Regions from separate parts of the Streptomyces sp. NPDC093149 genome, predicted to be linked through region 2. Evidence: riboswitches for the same ligand, from Rfam matches in the RefSeq annotation. Region 2 holds a riboswitch; the other holds the start of a gene.

Region 1 (7,696 bases), on a different contig from region 2:
TCCGCACGGACGAGAGTAGAGCCATGAACACATTCCTGAACGTCCTGGGCACAACCGCACTTTTCGCTCTCGTCCTGCTGCCCGCCCTGGCCGGACTCGCCCGGGAGCGCCGCATCGACCGCGAGCTGCGCGCCGCGGAACGGGCACGGAGCGACGGCCCCCCGGAAACGACGGACGCCGCGCAACCGGTCACGGCCGCGCGGCGTCCCTACGTCAGAAGCTGGGCGAGGATCTAGTGCGGATCACGCCGGGCTCGCCGACCCGGCCCGATCCGACCGAAAGACCTAGAAGTCGTCGTCGAACGCGACCGATCCCTCCACCGCCACCTGGTACGCGGACGGCCGGCGCTCGAAGAAGTTCGTCAGCTCCTGCACGCCCTGCAGCTCCATGAACGAGAACGGGTTCTCGGAGCCGTAGACCGCCGGGAAGCCCAGCCGGGTGAGCCGCTGGTCGGCCACGCACTCCAGGTACTGCCGCATCGACTCCGTGTTCATGCCCGGCAGACCGTCACCGCACAGATCGCGGCCGAACTGCAGCTCCGCCGCCACGGCCTCCTTCAGCATGTCGGTGACCTGCTGCTGGAGCTCGTCGTCGAAGAGGTCGGGCTCCTCCTTGCGGACGGTGTCCACGACCTCGAACGCGAAGTTCATGTGCATCGTCTCGTCACGGAAGACCCAGTTGGTACCCGTGGCGAGACCGTGCAGCAGACCCCGCGAGCGGAACCAGTAGACGTACGCGAACGCACCGTAGAAGAACAGCCCCTCGATGCACGCCGCGAAGCAGATCAGGTTCAACAGGAAGCGGCGGCGGTCGGCCTTCGTCTCCAGCCGCTCGATCTTCTCGACCGAATCCATCCACTTGAAGCAGAACTGCGCCTTCTCACGGATCGAGGGGATCTCCTCGACCGCGTCGAAAGCGGCGGCACGGTCGTCCGGGTCGGGCAGATAGGTGTCCAGCAGCGTCAGATAGAACTGGACGTGCACGGCCTCCTCGAAGAGCTGCCGCGACAGATACAGCCGCGCCTCGGGGGAGTTGATGTGCTTGTACAGCGTCAGCACGAGGTTGTTGGAGACGATCGAGTCACCCGTCGCGAAGAACGCGACGAGCCGGCCGATCATGTGCTGCTCGCCGGGGGAGAGCTTGGCGAGGTCGGCGACGTCGGAGTGGAGGTCGACCTCCTCCACCGTCCAGGTGTTCTTGATCGCGTCGCGGTAGCGCTCGTAGAAGTCCGGGTAGCGCATGGGCCGCAGGGTCAGCTCGAAGCCCGGGTCGAGCAGGTTCTTCTCGGAGTCGGTGGAGCTCATTACTGGCAGGCCTCGCAGGACTCGGGGTTTTCCAGGGAGCAGGCGATCGCGTCGGCGTCGGGCGTCGAAGCCTGCTGTACGGGGATGGGGGCGGTGGCCGCGGCCCGGCCGGAGGCCGCACGGGCGATCCGGGTCGCCGGGCGTGAGCGCAGGTAGTACGTCGTCTTCAGCCCCTGCTTCCAGGCGTACGCGTACATCGAGGAGAGCTTGCCGATCGTCGGCGTCTCCATGAAGAGGTTCAGCGACTGGCTCTGGTCGAGGAACGGCGTACGGGCCGCCGCCATGTCGATCAGTCCGCGCTGCGGGATCTCCCACGCCGTGCGGTACAGCGCCCGCACGTCCTCGGGGATCCAGGCGAAACCCTGCACGGAGCCGCTCGCCTCGCGCAGTGCCTCACGGGTCCGTGCGTCCCACACGCCGAGCTGCTTCAGCTCCTCCACCAGGTACGCGTTGACCTGGAGGAACTCACCGCTGAGCGTCTCGCGCTTGAAGAGGTTGGAGACCTGCGGCTCGATGCACTCGTACACACCTGCGATCGAGGCGATCGTCGCCGTGGGCGCGATGGCGAGCAGCAGCGAGTTGCGCATGCCGCTCCGCGCGACGCGGGCGCGCAGGGCGTCCCAGCGCTCCGGCCAGTTCAGCTCGGTGTCGTAGTGGTCGGGGTGCAGCACCCCGCGCGCGGCACGCGTCTCGGCCCAGGCGGGCAGCGGGCCCGACCGCTCGGCGAGCTCGCAGGACGCCTCGTACGCCGCGAGCATGATCCGCTCGGAGATCCTGGTGGAGAGCGCGCGTGCCTCGGGGGAGTCGAAGGGCAGCCGCAGCTGGAAGAAGACGTCCTGGAGGCCCATGGCGCCCAGGCCGACCGGGCGCCACTTCGCGTTGGAGCGGCCGGCCTGCTCGGTCGGGTAGAAGTTGATGTCGACGACCCGGTCGAGGAAGGTCACGGCGGTCCGGACGGTGGCGTCCAGCCGCTCCCAGTCGATGGTGCCGTCGGCGACGAACGCGCCGAGGTTGACCGAACCCAGGTTGCAGACGGCCGTCTCGCCGTCGTCGGTGACTTCGAGGATCTCGGTGCACAGATTCGAGGAGTGGACGACGCGGCCCGGCTCGGCGGTCTGGTTCGCGGTCCGGTTGGAGGCGTCCTTGAACGTCATCCAGCCCTGGCCGGTCTGCGCGAGGGTACGCATCATCCGGCCGTACAGCTCGCGGGCCGGCATCGACTTGCGGGCCAGCCCCTTGGCCTCGGCGGCCCGGTACGCGGCGTCGAAGTCGTCGCCCCACAGGTCGACCAGCTCGGGCACGTCCGCGGGCGAGAACAGCGACCAGTCGCCGTCCGCGTCGACCCGGCGCATGAACTCGTCCGGGATCCAGTGCGCCAGGTTGAGGTTGTGCGTACGCCGCTGGTCCTCGCCCGTGTTGTCGCGCAGCTCCAGGAACTCCTCGATGTCCGCGTGCCAGGTCTCCAGGTAGACGGCGGCGGCGCCCTTGCGGCGGCCGCCCTGGTTGACCGCGGCCACGGAGGCGTCGAGCGTCTTCAGGAACGGCACGATGCCGTTGGAGTGCCCGTTGGTGCCGCGGATCAGCGAACCGCGGGCGCGGATGCGGGAGTACGAGAGCCCGATGCCGCCCGCGTGCTTCGAGAGCCGCGCCACCTGGTGGTAGCGGTCGTAGATCGAGTCGAGCTCGTCGAGCGGGGAGTCCAGCAGATAGCAGGAGGACATCTGCGGGTGCCGCGTACCGGAGTTGAACAGGGTCGGCGAGGAGGGCAGATAGTCGAGCCGGCTCATCAGCCCGTACAGCGCGGCCACTTCGTCCAGGGCGCGCTGCGAATCGTCCTCGGCGAGACCGGACGCGACCCGCAGCATGAAGTGCTGGGGCGTCTCGATGACCTGGCGGGTGTGCGGGTGGCGCAGCAGATAGCGGCTGTGCAGGGTCCGCAGCCCGAAGTAACCGAACCGGTCGTCGGCGCCGTCGGCGAGCGAGCGTGCCACCAGCGCGTCGAGGGCGTCCGCGTGCAGCGCGACGAACTCGGCGGTCCGGTCCGCGATCAGGCCCTCGCGGTGCCCGACGGCGACGGAGGCGGAGAAGGAGACCGCGCCCTGGCCGACCGCCTCGTCCGCGATGGTGCGGGTCAGGAGCCTGGCGGCGAGCCGGGAGTAGGCGGGGTCCTCGGAGATCAGCCCTGCGGCGGCCTCGGTGGCCAGCGAGCGCAGCTCGGCCTCGTCCGACCGGGCGCTGCGGCCGCGCAGCGCGGCGGCGGCGACACGACCGGGGTCGGTGTCGGGCAGATCGACGGTGAGGTCGGTCAGGGTCCGCAGCAGTGCGGTCCCCGGTCCGTCGTGTGCGGTCCCCTCGGACTCGGCCGCTTCGGACACGGCGACTGAAGCCGGATCGGCTGGCGCGATGGTCACGTGGTGCTCTCCCTCGCTCGGCTCGGGGCCGGCGGGGAACGGGGCAGCCGGGCAGAGGCGGGCCCGGGCGGGGCAGCACTCCGTACGGCGTCCACCGGCCCATCCGCGAGGCCCGGACGTCTGGCATCCGGTTCGGTCGAGCCGGATGCGCTGTCGGCAGGTCCTCGGACTTGCTCGGGGGTGCGCAAAAGCGCACCGAACACACCGTTGCGGGACAGTTCCGGATTCGCACCGGATTCCCCTGCGGCGACAGCGAGCATGAGCATACATGTGGGGGCCGCCCGATGAGGCAGCCCCCACATGTTGTGTCGTGCAACGCGGGCCGGGCCTGCAGAACGAGCTGTACGGCCCTGTTCGGAGCCCGGGGGCCCCTGATCGCGCGGACGGCCCGCCGAGCCCCGTGGGAGGGGGCTCGGCGGGCCGCCGGCAGGTGTCGGAGCGTTCGTCAGTGGCCGCCGCCCGGAGCTCCGGCCGTGGCGGGCGGGAGCTCGACCTGGACGCCCGGGTCGCCCGCGTCGGCCGTGTAGTCGCCCGGGGCGGTCTCGTCGATTCCGGCGGGCGCCTTCACGGCGTTCAGGACGAACGTGAGCACCACCGTCACGACCACGTTCAGCACGAACGCCGTCAGGCCGATGTAACCGATCTCGCCGATGCCGGGAATCTCCTTGGACGAACCGCCGAAGTGCGCCTGGGTCGGGCTGGCGACCCCGTACGCGGCCACCGTGCCGTACACCATGCCCACCGCCCAGCCCGCGAGCAGCGCCCAGCGGTGGAACCAGCGGGTGAACAGGCCGCCGACCAGGGCCGGCATCGTCTGGAGGATCCAGATCCCGCCGAGCAGCTGGAAGTTGATCGCGACCGTCTTGTCCATGGTGAGGACGAAGGCGAGCGCACCGACCTTCACCAGCAGGGACACCAGCTTGGAGACCTTGGTCTCCTGCTCCGGGGTGGCGTCCGGCTTCAGGAAGTCCTTGTAGATGTTGCGGGTGAAGAGGTTCGCGGCGGCGATCGACATGATCGCGGCGGGCACCAGAGCGCCGATGCCGATGGCGGCGAACGCGACCCCCGCGAACCAGTCGGGGAACATGTTCTCGAACAGCTGGGGGATGGCCAACTGCCCGTTGTCCACCTTGATTCCGGCGGCGATCGCCATGAAGCCGAGCAGAGCGAGCAGGCCCAGCATCAGCGAGTACAGCGGCAGGATCGTGGTGTTGCGCCGGATCACGTTGCGGCTGCGGCTGGAGAGCGTCGCCGTGATCGAGTGCGGATACATGAAGAGCGCGAGCGCCGAGCCCAACGCCAGGGTGGCGTAACCCCATTGGCCCGCCTCGCCGGGTGCGAGCGCGCCGCGCGGCTTGCCGGTCGCCGGGTTGGTCTGCGAGAACGCCTCGCCCGCCTTGGCGAAGATGTCGTCGAAGCCGCCGAGTTTGATCGGGATGTAGATGATCGCCACCGTGATGACCAGGTAGATCAGCCCGTCCTTGACGAACGCGATCAGCGCCGGTGCCCGCAGGCCGGACGAGTAGGTGTAGGCGGCCAGCACGGCGAACGCGATCAGCAGCGGCAGGTCCTTGACGAACCAGTGGGTGTTCTCGCCGCCGCCGACTCCCATCACGTCCAGCACCGCCTGGATGCCGACGAGCTGGAGCGCGATGTACGGCATCGTGGCGAGGATGCCGGTGACGGCGACCGCCAGCGAGAGGCCCTTGGAGCCGAAGCGTCCGCGGACGAAGTCCGAGGTGGTGACGTACCCGTGCTTGTGCGAGACGGACCACAGCCGTGGCAGGAAGGTGAAGATCAGCGGGTACACGAGGATGGTGTACGGCACGGCGAAGAAGCCGGCCGCGCCCGCCGCGTAGATCGCCGCGGGCACGGCGACGAAGGTGTACGCGGTGTACAGGTCGCCGCCGAGCAGGAACCAGGTGACCCAGGTGCCGAACGACCGTCCGCCCAGGCCCCATTCGTCGAGGCTGGCCTCGTTCTCGGCCTTGCGCCAGCGCGCCGCCAGGAAGCCCATGACCGTGACGGCCAGGAAGAAGAAGATGAAGACGCCGAGCGCGACGCCGTTCACGCCGTCCTTCATGCCGACGCACCCCCCTTGCGGGCGCGCTGGTCACGCTGCCACAGCTTGTACGCGACCATCGTGAGCGCGGTGGAGATCAGCACCCAGAGCATCTGGTACCAGTAGAAGAACGGGATGCCGATGAAGGTGGGGTCCACCTTCGCGTACGAACTCACCCAGAGCATCGCCACGAACGGCGCGACGAGGCAGAGGGCGATGACCACCCGAACGGGCGTGACGGTGGGCGGTTTTCCTTCAGGGTCTGCTGCCATGCGGCGACTCCGTCCCCTCGCTGATCACCAGGTGTAATGCGCAGGAAATCTAGGGGAGGCTTCCGGTCACCGTCACCCCCTGTCCGCATTGCGGTCCGACAACGGTCCCGTGAACGGGATCGAATGTTCGGAATGTCGCCAGACGTGCGAGAGTCGGCCCGTGCGGAGGCAGACGAACGGCCCCCGTGGAGCGCTGCGTTCCACGGGGGCCGTCGACGGTCGTGTGCGCGGAAGCGAGGGCCGAGACCGGTCGGCCGCCGCGTCCGGGGTCAGTCCGTCGGCCGCTTCAGGCGTGCCACGAACTTGTACCGGTCGCCGCGGTAGACCGAGCGCACCCACTCCACCGGCTCGCCCCGCCCGTCCAGCGAGTGCCGGGACAGCATCAGCATCGGCAGGCCCACATCCGTACCGAGCAGTCCGGCCTCGCGCGGGGTGGCGAGCGAGGTCTCGATGGTCTCCTCGGCCTCGGCCAGCCGGACGTCGTACACCTCGGCCAGCGCGGTGTAGAGCGAGGTGTACTTCACCAGCGAACGGCGCAGCGCGGGGAAGCGTTTGGCCGAAAGATGCGTGGTCTCGATCGCCATCGGCTCCCCGCTGGCGAGCCGCAGCCGCTCGATCCGCAGCACGCGGCCACCGGCCGTGATGTCGAGCAGCCCGGCGAGCGTGTCGTCGGCCGTGACATAGCCGATGTCCAGCAACTGGGACGTCGGTTCCAGCCCCTGCGCGCGCATGTCCTCGGTGTACGAGGTGAGTTGCAGGGCTTGCGAGACCTTCGGCTTGGCGACGAAGGTGCCCTTGCCCTGGATGCGCTCCAGCCGGCCCTCGACGACCAGCTCCTGGAGCGCCTGGCGCACGGTGGTGCGCGAGGTGTCGAACTCGGCGGCCAGGGTCCGTTCCGGTGGCACGGGTGTGCCCGGCGGCATGGTGTCCGTCATGTCGAGGAGATGTCGCTTCAGCCGGTAGTACTTCGGGACGCGCGCCGTCCGCGTGGCCGCGCCCGTCTCGTTCTCCGTACTGCCCCCGTCGGCACCCATGGCCCGCCTTCCCGACTGCTGCGTTGCTGCCGTCACCGGCTCCTCCGTCTGTCGCGGCTCACATGGTGGCACGGTCCGGTCACCGGTCGTCGCCCTCCCTTAGGTGTCGGTCCTATAACGGACGCGAGTGCACTTCTTATACACCCTTGACACCCCAAAAGGTCTAGGCCAAGCTCCCGGTACTGGTCTAAACCATTAAAGACCAGGTCCAGCCCCAGCAGTACTCGTCGAATGTCTTCGCGGTGGGCGGGGTTGCAGTTTCCCTGAGGAGGGTTTGGCGTGAAGCGCAAGCTCATCGCGGCGATCGGCGTCGCAGGCATGTTGGTTTCGATCGCGGCATGTGGTTCGGACGACGACAAGGCCTCGTCGAAGGACCCGAAGGACCGCAAGGAATCGCTCACCGTCTGGCTCATGTCGGACGCGCAGAGCACCTGGCCCGAGCTGGTCAAGGACGTCAACAGCCAGTTCAAGGCGAAGTACCCCAACGTCAAGGTCAACGTTCAGTACCAGACCTGGGCGGACAAGGCCAAGAAGCTCGACGCCGCCCTGGCCGGTGACAAGTTCCCGGACGTGGTGGAGCTCGGCAACACCGAGACCATGACGTACATCCTCA
Region 2 (7,696 bases):
CCTGGGAGCCCAAGACGCCGGTACCGGCGAAGAGCTGGCCCTGCCCCGAATCCCGGCGGCGGCGCCGGTCGTGGTACGGGACGTCCCTCAGATGTGACGCGAGTGATTCGTCGGCAGTGTGGACATACGGGCACGGGTACGCGACCCGCGGCGCCGAGCCACCAGCTGCGCATCATGCTTGTGCGACATCGCCGTACCCCTCTCCCCGACGGTCTCCGGTCTCACCGACCGCGACGTGCGGTCAGCACCTCGCGGCCGAGCGCGGGTGAGGGCCCTGCGGCGAGGCCCTCACCCGTGGGGATCAGGCTCCCCAGCGCAGGGCGATGGTGTCGCCCACCTTGATCACCTTCTCGCGCACAGCGCCGGCGAAGGCGGAGCCGTCGACGCTGGCTTTCCAGGTGTTGGAGCCGCTGTTGGCCTTGCCGTTGACCGCGGTGACGATGCCGGTGCCCGACGAGGGGGTCACGCTCGTGACGCAGCCCGCCGGAGTGGCGGCGCTCGTCGCAGCGGTCAGGACGTCACCGAGGGTCGTGGTCGTCCCGGTCGGGGTGAAGGTCACTGAGCACGCCTTGAGGCTGCCGGTGCCGTCGTCAAGGGTCAGCGCGAGTCTGGCGGCAGTGCCCGCGGTGAAAGTGGGCTGGGCGACCCACTGCGGGACACCCGGGGTGACCGGGACCGGCGGGGCGGCCGTGAAGCCGCCGCCGGCGACCGCGCGAAGCGCGTCGATCGAGGAGTAGCTTGACGGCGCGGTGTCGGACGGCTGGTACTTAAAACCACCCCCCGGGTTGTACTGGTTGGCGATCAGGAAATCGATCGGAGTCTTGCCGTTGGCGGTGAGGAAGTCGCCGGTCTGCGGGTTGATTCCGCAGGCGTTCAGTCCTGCCACGCTCCAGCCGTTGGAGCTGGTGTTGACCCCGTAGAGGGAGTTGAACGCGCCGGTGGTGGCGGCCAGTTTACCTTTGAGGAAGTTCTTGGCCCTGACGACACCCGCGTCGGTGGTGGGAACGCCCGAGGCGCAGAGCGCGGCCATCGCGGCGCCGGTCATGTCGACGTCGCTCGCGGAGTTGAGCGCGGTGGGATCGCCCTCGGCCTTGCTGTAGGTCCAGCCGCCGTCGACGTGCTGGTTGGCCCGGATACGGGTGACCATCGAGTCGGTCAGCGCTTGCGGGACGCGGGCGCCGCCGGCCTGCGTCTTGGCGCCGCCGAGCGCGAGTGCCGCGAAAACGGTGCCGTTGAAGTTTCCGGACGGGCCGAAGTAACCGGGCTCGGTGGTCTGCCAGTAGGAGTAGATGTCGGCGACGAGGTTGCGGGAGGCCGAGACGCGGGCCGGGTCGATGCCGGCGGCGTACGCGTTCAGTGTGCCCCGCTCGTAGTCGGTGACCACCGGGGAGGCGGAGGGCCAGCCTGATGTGGACAGCAGATTGCGGTAGACGGTGCGGGCGTTCTTCGTGGTGTCGCCGCCCGGGGCGACATCGACGACGGCGGTGCCGGACGCCGCGAAGGCGCTGAACGCCCACTCGTTGGACAGACCAGAACCCGCGTACGAACCGTCCGCCGCCTGGAGTGACTTGAGATAGCTGACGCCGTTGGTCCTGGACGTGGCTATCTGGGCGGGGCTGGAGGTCGCGAAAGCGGGCAGCGTGGTGAGGGCGAGGGCGCTGAACGCCGCGGGCAGGGCGAGTGCGAGGCGGCGGGACGTACGAAAACGGGGCATGGCCTGCTCCTGGGATCGGCGGACGCCGGCCTCCAGTGCATGGCCGGACTTCTCCGTGCAGGGACACGGCCGGGCATGGTCGAAAGCCGCCGTCCGAATCGCGTGGTACGGCTTCTTGTACTGCTCGCCGCATGGGCATTCGGGCTCGGACACGGCCCCCGCCGTCCCATACCGCTGCGCGTCAGCTCCGGATTCACACCGGATTCCCCCATGTGGCAGCCCAGGACGCTACCCGAGCAGTCAGGGCTCCGCCAGCCGTTCGGACGAGGGCGGTTCCCGGATGTCCGGGAACCGCCCGGTGAGACGCACACCACCTTGACGGTCCGGACGGATCCGTGTTGCACTCCGGCTGACAAGCACTCAGCAGCAGGGGAAGCCGGTCGAATTCCGGCGCTGACCCGCAACCGTGGACCCGGGCTCGTTCCGGGTGAGCCGGAATGCCTGGAGCTGGGACAGAACACGAGGAACGCCGTCGCGGACTACGGCGTGGTCGTCCGGCCTCCCCATGGCGCAGCAGCCCTGTGGGGGCGAATCGCCACGTACGCAGCCGCCCGGCAGAGACAGGGGGCCGCGGTGGGGACCGAACAGCAGGCGAAACGGCGGATCAGCAGGGCACGGCGGCTACTGTCCCTTCTGACCGCTTCCTTTCTGACGTTCGGTGCGGGAGTGGCGTTCTTCACCGCTTCGCCGGCGAACGCCGACCCCGTCGAGCAGTGCACCGCCACGACCGGCGCCATTGTCGCCGTTGACTTCGGCCCCTTCGGCGGCCCGGTTGTGCGCGGTTGCGACACCACGCCCACGACCGGCTACGAGCTGCTGCACGAGGGCGGGTTCAGCACCACCGGTACCGTCCACGACGGCGACGGATTCATCTGCCGCATTGGCAACGAATCCTTCAACTCCGTTACGCAGTACCCGACTCCGGCCAAGGAGGACTGCTTCCTCACCCCGCAGGCCACCGCCTACTGGTCGTACTGGATCGCCTCCCCCGGGCAGAAGAACTGGACCTACAGCCCGCTCGGCGCCATGTCCCGCACCCCCAAGGACGGCGACGTGGACGCCTGGGTGTTCGGCGGCACCGATGTCGGCGGCACCACCGGCAAGCCCACCTTCTCCCCCGACGACGTACGGGCCGAGGGCGGCCTCCCCGCCACGGACCCGACCGATCCCACAGACCCGACCACCCCTCCGGCCTCGGTCGACGTAGCTGCGGCCACCCGCTGGCTCACCGGGCTGCTGACGGACGGAGAGCGGGTCGTCGACGAGGGCGCCACCGCTGTGGACCACATGCTCACCACCGAGGTCGTCTACGCCCTGGCCGCCGCCGACCCCAAGAGCCGGGTGGCGCAGAAGGCCGCCTCGTTCCTCGCCTTGCCGGCGCAGACGGACGCGTACGCATACCCGGCCGACAAGGACGGGATTCCCGATGCCTCCGCCTCCGCCCGTCTGGCGCTCGTAGCCGAGGCCACCGGCAAGGACCCGCGCGACTTCGGCGGCCACGACCTTCTCGGGGACCTCGTCAAGTACGTCTGCCCGAGGGACGTCGGCGACGGCGAGACGATCCCCGGCTGCCTCACGAAGGGCGACTTCCGCAGCACCGGACAGGCCGACGCCCAGGCCATGGCCGTCATCGCCCTGCTGAACGGCGATGTGGCACCCCCGGCCGACGCCGTGACCCGGCTGACCGGACTCCAGTGCGAGGACGGCGGCTTCACGGGCATCCTCGTCCGTGCCGGCGAGTGGTGCGACAGCGACGCGAGCTCCACCGGGCTGATAGCCCTGGCCCTCAATCGGGCCGGCGGCCACGGCGCGGTGGTCGAGAAGGCGCGGGCCTACCTCAAGAAGTCCCAGCTTCCGACCGGCGCCTGGCCCTCCGCCTCGTATCTGACGACCGGCAGCGCCGGCCCCACCGGCTGGGCGGCACAGGCCCTGCGCTCCCTGGGCAACGCGGACCGCGCCGACGCAGGTGTCTCCTGGCTCTCCAAGCAGCAACTGCCCGCGGGCGGCTTCGGCTTCGAGGAGGGCGAGACCGACCCTCGGTTGTTCGCCACCACCCCGGTGGTCGTCGCGGGCGCCAAGAGCGACCTGGTCGCACTCACCGCCAAGAAGGCAGACCCACCGACCACGCCCACCCCGGACCCGACGACCGCTCCTCCGGCCGGTGAAGGGCCCGACCTGAAGAAGGGCAGTGCCTATCTCACCGATCACAAACGGCTGATCCAGGGCCACTACTACGAGAACGCGCAGGGATCCGGGTTCGCCGACTACGGCCTGACCATCGACGGCGCCTACGCGCTCGCCGCGACCGGCCACGACAACGCCGCCCTTCGCAGCATCGTCGATTTCCTCGGCAAGGGCGGCAAGGACGGCAAGGGCCGCGGAATCCACGACTGGACCCTGATCGGGACCAAGTACGCGGGCGGCGGCTTCATCGGCAAGACGGCCGTTCTGGCCGAGGTCGTGGGCCGCGATCCCCGCAACTTCGGCGGGCAGGACTTGATCGGCGCGCTGGCCAAGGCGATCTGCCCGGAGAAGACGCCGACGCCGCGGCCCTGCGCGGCCAAAGGAAATTACACCTATGCCACGTCCGTCTTCTCCCAGTCGCTCGGGGTCATGGCCCAGGTCCGTGCGGGCGAGACGACCGCCGCGGCCGAACCGATCGCCTACCTCAAGGGCCTCCAGGACCCCTCGGGGGCCTGGCCGAGCCTGATCGGCGAGAAGAGCGACATCGAGGTCGACTCCACCGCGATGGCGGCCATGACCCTGGACCTGCTGCCCGACGCCGACTCGCAGGCGGCCGTGGACAAGGCCCTCGCCTGGCTGGCCGACCGGCAGCTGGCGGACGGCGGCTTCCCCGGCGCCTCCGGCGACTCCGTGAACTCCGCCGCTCTGGCAGTACAGGGCCTGTCGCTGGACGCCACGAAGTACGCGGACCGCATCGCGAAGGCCCGGAAGTTCCTCGCCTCGCAGCAGAACGCCGACGGCGGGTTCAAGGTCATCAAGGGCGGGCAGCCCGAATCCGACGTCCGCGCCTCGGCACAGGCCGTCGGCGGCGCCACCGGAATCTCCTTCGGCACCCTCACGCGCAGCCTCGACGGCACCACTCCGGAGCCCAAACCCAGCGGCTCGGGCCCGCCATCCGGCTCTCCTTCGGCGCCAGACATCGTGACCCCGGGCGAGGAAACGGACGGCACCAGTACGGACGACGGCTCGGGCTCGGGCGGCGTCCTCGCCTCCACCGGTGCACAGACCCTCGCCCTCGCGCTCGCCGCTGTGGTGCTGGTCCTCGGCGGCTGGGGCGCGACCCGCGCCGCGCAACGCCGTCGCGAAGAGGCCGGGAGCAAGGCATGAGGAGCAGTCGTGTCCTGCGCGCCCTGGCCCGTACCGCAGCCGCCATGGGGCTGATGCTGGCGGCGTTCACCGCCACTGCGGACCCGGCCGGGGCCGCCCCGCAGCCGATGGGGCAGTGCACCACCTCCTCTGGTGTGGTGCTCGCCGTGGACTTCAGCCATTGGGGCGGGCCCATCTACCGCTCCTGCGGGACGACTCCTACCACCGGGTACGAGCTCCTCAATCAGGGCGGCTGGCGGACCACCGGCACCGGCCACGACGGTGCTGCCTTCATCTGCCGCATCGGGTACAGCGGCCACCAGGGCGGCAAGCAGTATCCGACACCGAAGCAGGACGACTGTGTACTGACACCGCCCGCCTCCGCCTACTGGTCGTACTGGCACGCCCGCCCGGGGCAGAGAACCTGGGAGTACAGCCAGCTCGGCGCCATGCTCTACAAACCGAAGCCCGGCAGCGTCGACCTGTGGATCTTCGGTGGAACGAACATCGAGGGCACCCAGGGCCGGCCCACCGTCACCCCGGATCAGCTGCGTGCGAAGAACACGAAGCCCACCGGCGGCGGCAAACCCGCTCCCGAGGACACCCGCACCGCCCCGTCCCTTCCGCCGAACACCAACACCGGCCCCAAACCGGAGAACCCGCCCCCGGCAGACCCGATGCCTCCCTCGACGACGCCACCACCGAGCCCCTCGGCATCAAAGAGCGCGTCGGCGTCGCCGAGCACCTCCGGAAGCATCTCGCCGACCCCCTCCGCATCGCCGCCGTCCAGCGCGCCCGCCTCCGGGCCCAGAGTCGTCGACGCAGCGCCCGCGGCCGACGCGAAGCACGACGTGGGCTCGTATCTGCCCGCCCTGGCGACCGGTGCACTCGTCCTGCTCATCGGCGGCGCCGCCTGGTACGCGGCGAAGCGCCGCCGCACGGAGTAGCCGCGTGCCCCACACCAGCACGGACGCTGCCAGGCTGCCTGGGTCCGGCCTCGCGCCGGACCCAGGTGGCCGCAGGCTGCCCCGCACCCTGCACCCCGTCGCATGGTGGATCTGGGCCCTGGCCCTCGCAACCGCCGTCAGCCGCACGAACAATCCACTGCTGCTGCTCCTGGTTCTTACCGTCCTCGGATACGTCATCACCATGCGGCGGACGGAGGCTCCCTGGGCCAGGGGCTTCAAGTACTACCTCTACCTGGCCCTGACCGTCGTGGCGATCCGCGTGGTCTTCCGTGCCGTCTTCGCCACCGGCATCACGCCCCACGACCACTTCCTCTTCTCACTCCCCCACATCCCGACCCCCGATTGGTACGCCGGCATTCAACTCGGCGGCCCTGTCTCCCTGGAGGCGTTGCTGTCGGCCGCCACCGACGGGTTGCGCCTCGCCTGCCTGCTCTGCTGCATCGGCGCCGCCAACACCCTCGCCAACCCCAACCGTGCGCTTCGCGTACTGCCGGGCGCCCTGTACGAGCTGGGCGTCGCCGTCACCGTCTCCATCAGCGTGGCACCCCAACTGGTCCAGAGCGTCCAACGCGTGCACCGGGCCCGGCGGCTGCGGACCGGACGCTCCAAGGGCCTGCGGGCCCTGCGCGGCATCGTCGTCCCCGTCCTCGAAGATGCCCTGGAACGCTCCCTCCGGCTGGCTGCCGCCATGGATTCCCGCGGTTACGGACGTGCCGGGACCGCCACCCGCCGCTCCCGCCGTGCGACTGGCGCCCTCATGCTTCTCGGCATGTGCGGCCTGTGCACCGGCGCCTACGGGCTCCTGGACGCCACCGCGCCTGCCGTGCTCGGCTTTCCCGCACTCGCAGCCGGCGGGTTGCTGTGCGTGGCCGGACTGCGCCTCGGTGGGCGCAGGATCACGCGCACGACCTACCGGCCCGACCCCTGGCGGGCCGCCGAGTGGGCCGTCGCGGGCTGCGGGGTCTTGTCCGCCGTACTCCTGTTCACCAACGTCGGCTTCGACGCGACCGAGTTGAATCCCTCCATCTACCCGCTCAGCTGGCCGCCCCTGCCACTCGTCCCGGCTGCCGCGATCCTCCTCGCGGGAGCCGCCGGATTCCTGGCCCCACCACCGAGCACGCCCATCCGTCCGGCCGTCCCCGCGCAGCGCACCGAGGAACCCATGTGATCACCTTCGACCAGGTCACCGTCCAGTACGAGGACACGACCGAACCCGTCCTGCGGGACGTGAACCTCACGGTGGAAGAAGGCGAACTCTGCCTCGTCGTGGGCCACACCGGCGTCGGCAAATCCACCCTGTTGGGCGCCGTCAACGGCCTCGTCCCCCACTTCACCGGAGGAACCCTCTTCGGGCGCGTCACTGTGGACGGCCGGGACACCGCGGACCATCCGCCTCGCGAACTCGCCGACGTCGTGGGCGTCGTCGGCCAGGACCCCCTCGACGGCTTCGTAACCGACACCGTAGAGGAGGAACTCGCCTATGCCATGGAGCAGTTGGCCGTCTCCCCGGCAACCATGCGCAAGCGCGTGGAGGAGACCCTCGACCTGCTCGGCCTCGCCGATCTGCGCCACCGCGCCCTGCACGAACTCTCCGGGGGCCAGCAGCAGCGCGTCGCCATCGGCTCCGTCCTCACCGCCCACCCACGGGTCCTGGTTCTGGACGAACCCACCTCCGCCCTCGACC

The links. Region 2 has a riboswitch for cobalamin ahead of ACIQCZ_RS32245 (prenyltransferase/squalene oxidase repeat-containing protein). Riboswitches for the same ligand answer to the same signal wherever they lie in the genome.
Region 1: another riboswitch for cobalamin. It lies ahead of ACIQCZ_RS05335 (ribonucleoside-diphosphate reductase subunit alpha); the one in region 2 lies ahead of ACIQCZ_RS32245 (prenyltransferase/squalene oxidase repeat-containing protein).

What each region holds. Positions count from the first base shown of each region.
Region 1 covers NZ_JBIVON010000001.1:1,130,965-1,138,660, forward strand. Annotated here, with positions in the region: gene ACIQCZ_RS05325 (hypothetical protein) at 24-236, shown strand; gene ACIQCZ_RS05330 (ribonucleotide-diphosphate reductase subunit beta) at 285-1,304, opposite strand; gene ACIQCZ_RS05335 (ribonucleoside-diphosphate reductase subunit alpha) at 1,304-3,715, opposite strand; cobalamin riboswitch at 3,853-3,988, opposite strand; gene mctP (monocarboxylate uptake permease MctP) at 4,161-5,798, opposite strand; gene ACIQCZ_RS05345 (DUF3311 domain-containing protein) at 5,795-6,049, opposite strand; gene ACIQCZ_RS05350 (GntR family transcriptional regulator) at 6,319-7,083, opposite strand; gene ACIQCZ_RS05355 (sugar ABC transporter substrate-binding protein) at 7,363-7,696, shown strand, end outside.
Region 2 covers NZ_JBIVON010000013.1:169,302-176,997, forward strand. Annotated here, with positions in the region: gene ACIQCZ_RS32240 (hypothetical protein) at 302-1,714, opposite strand; cobalamin riboswitch at 1,827-1,965, opposite strand; cobalamin riboswitch at 2,039-2,178, shown strand; gene ACIQCZ_RS32245 (prenyltransferase/squalene oxidase repeat-containing protein) at 2,288-5,065, shown strand; gene ACIQCZ_RS32250 (hypothetical protein) at 5,062-5,991, shown strand; gene ACIQCZ_RS32255 (energy-coupling factor transporter transmembrane component T) at 5,996-7,180, shown strand; gene ACIQCZ_RS32260 (ABC transporter ATP-binding protein) at 7,177-7,696, shown strand, end outside.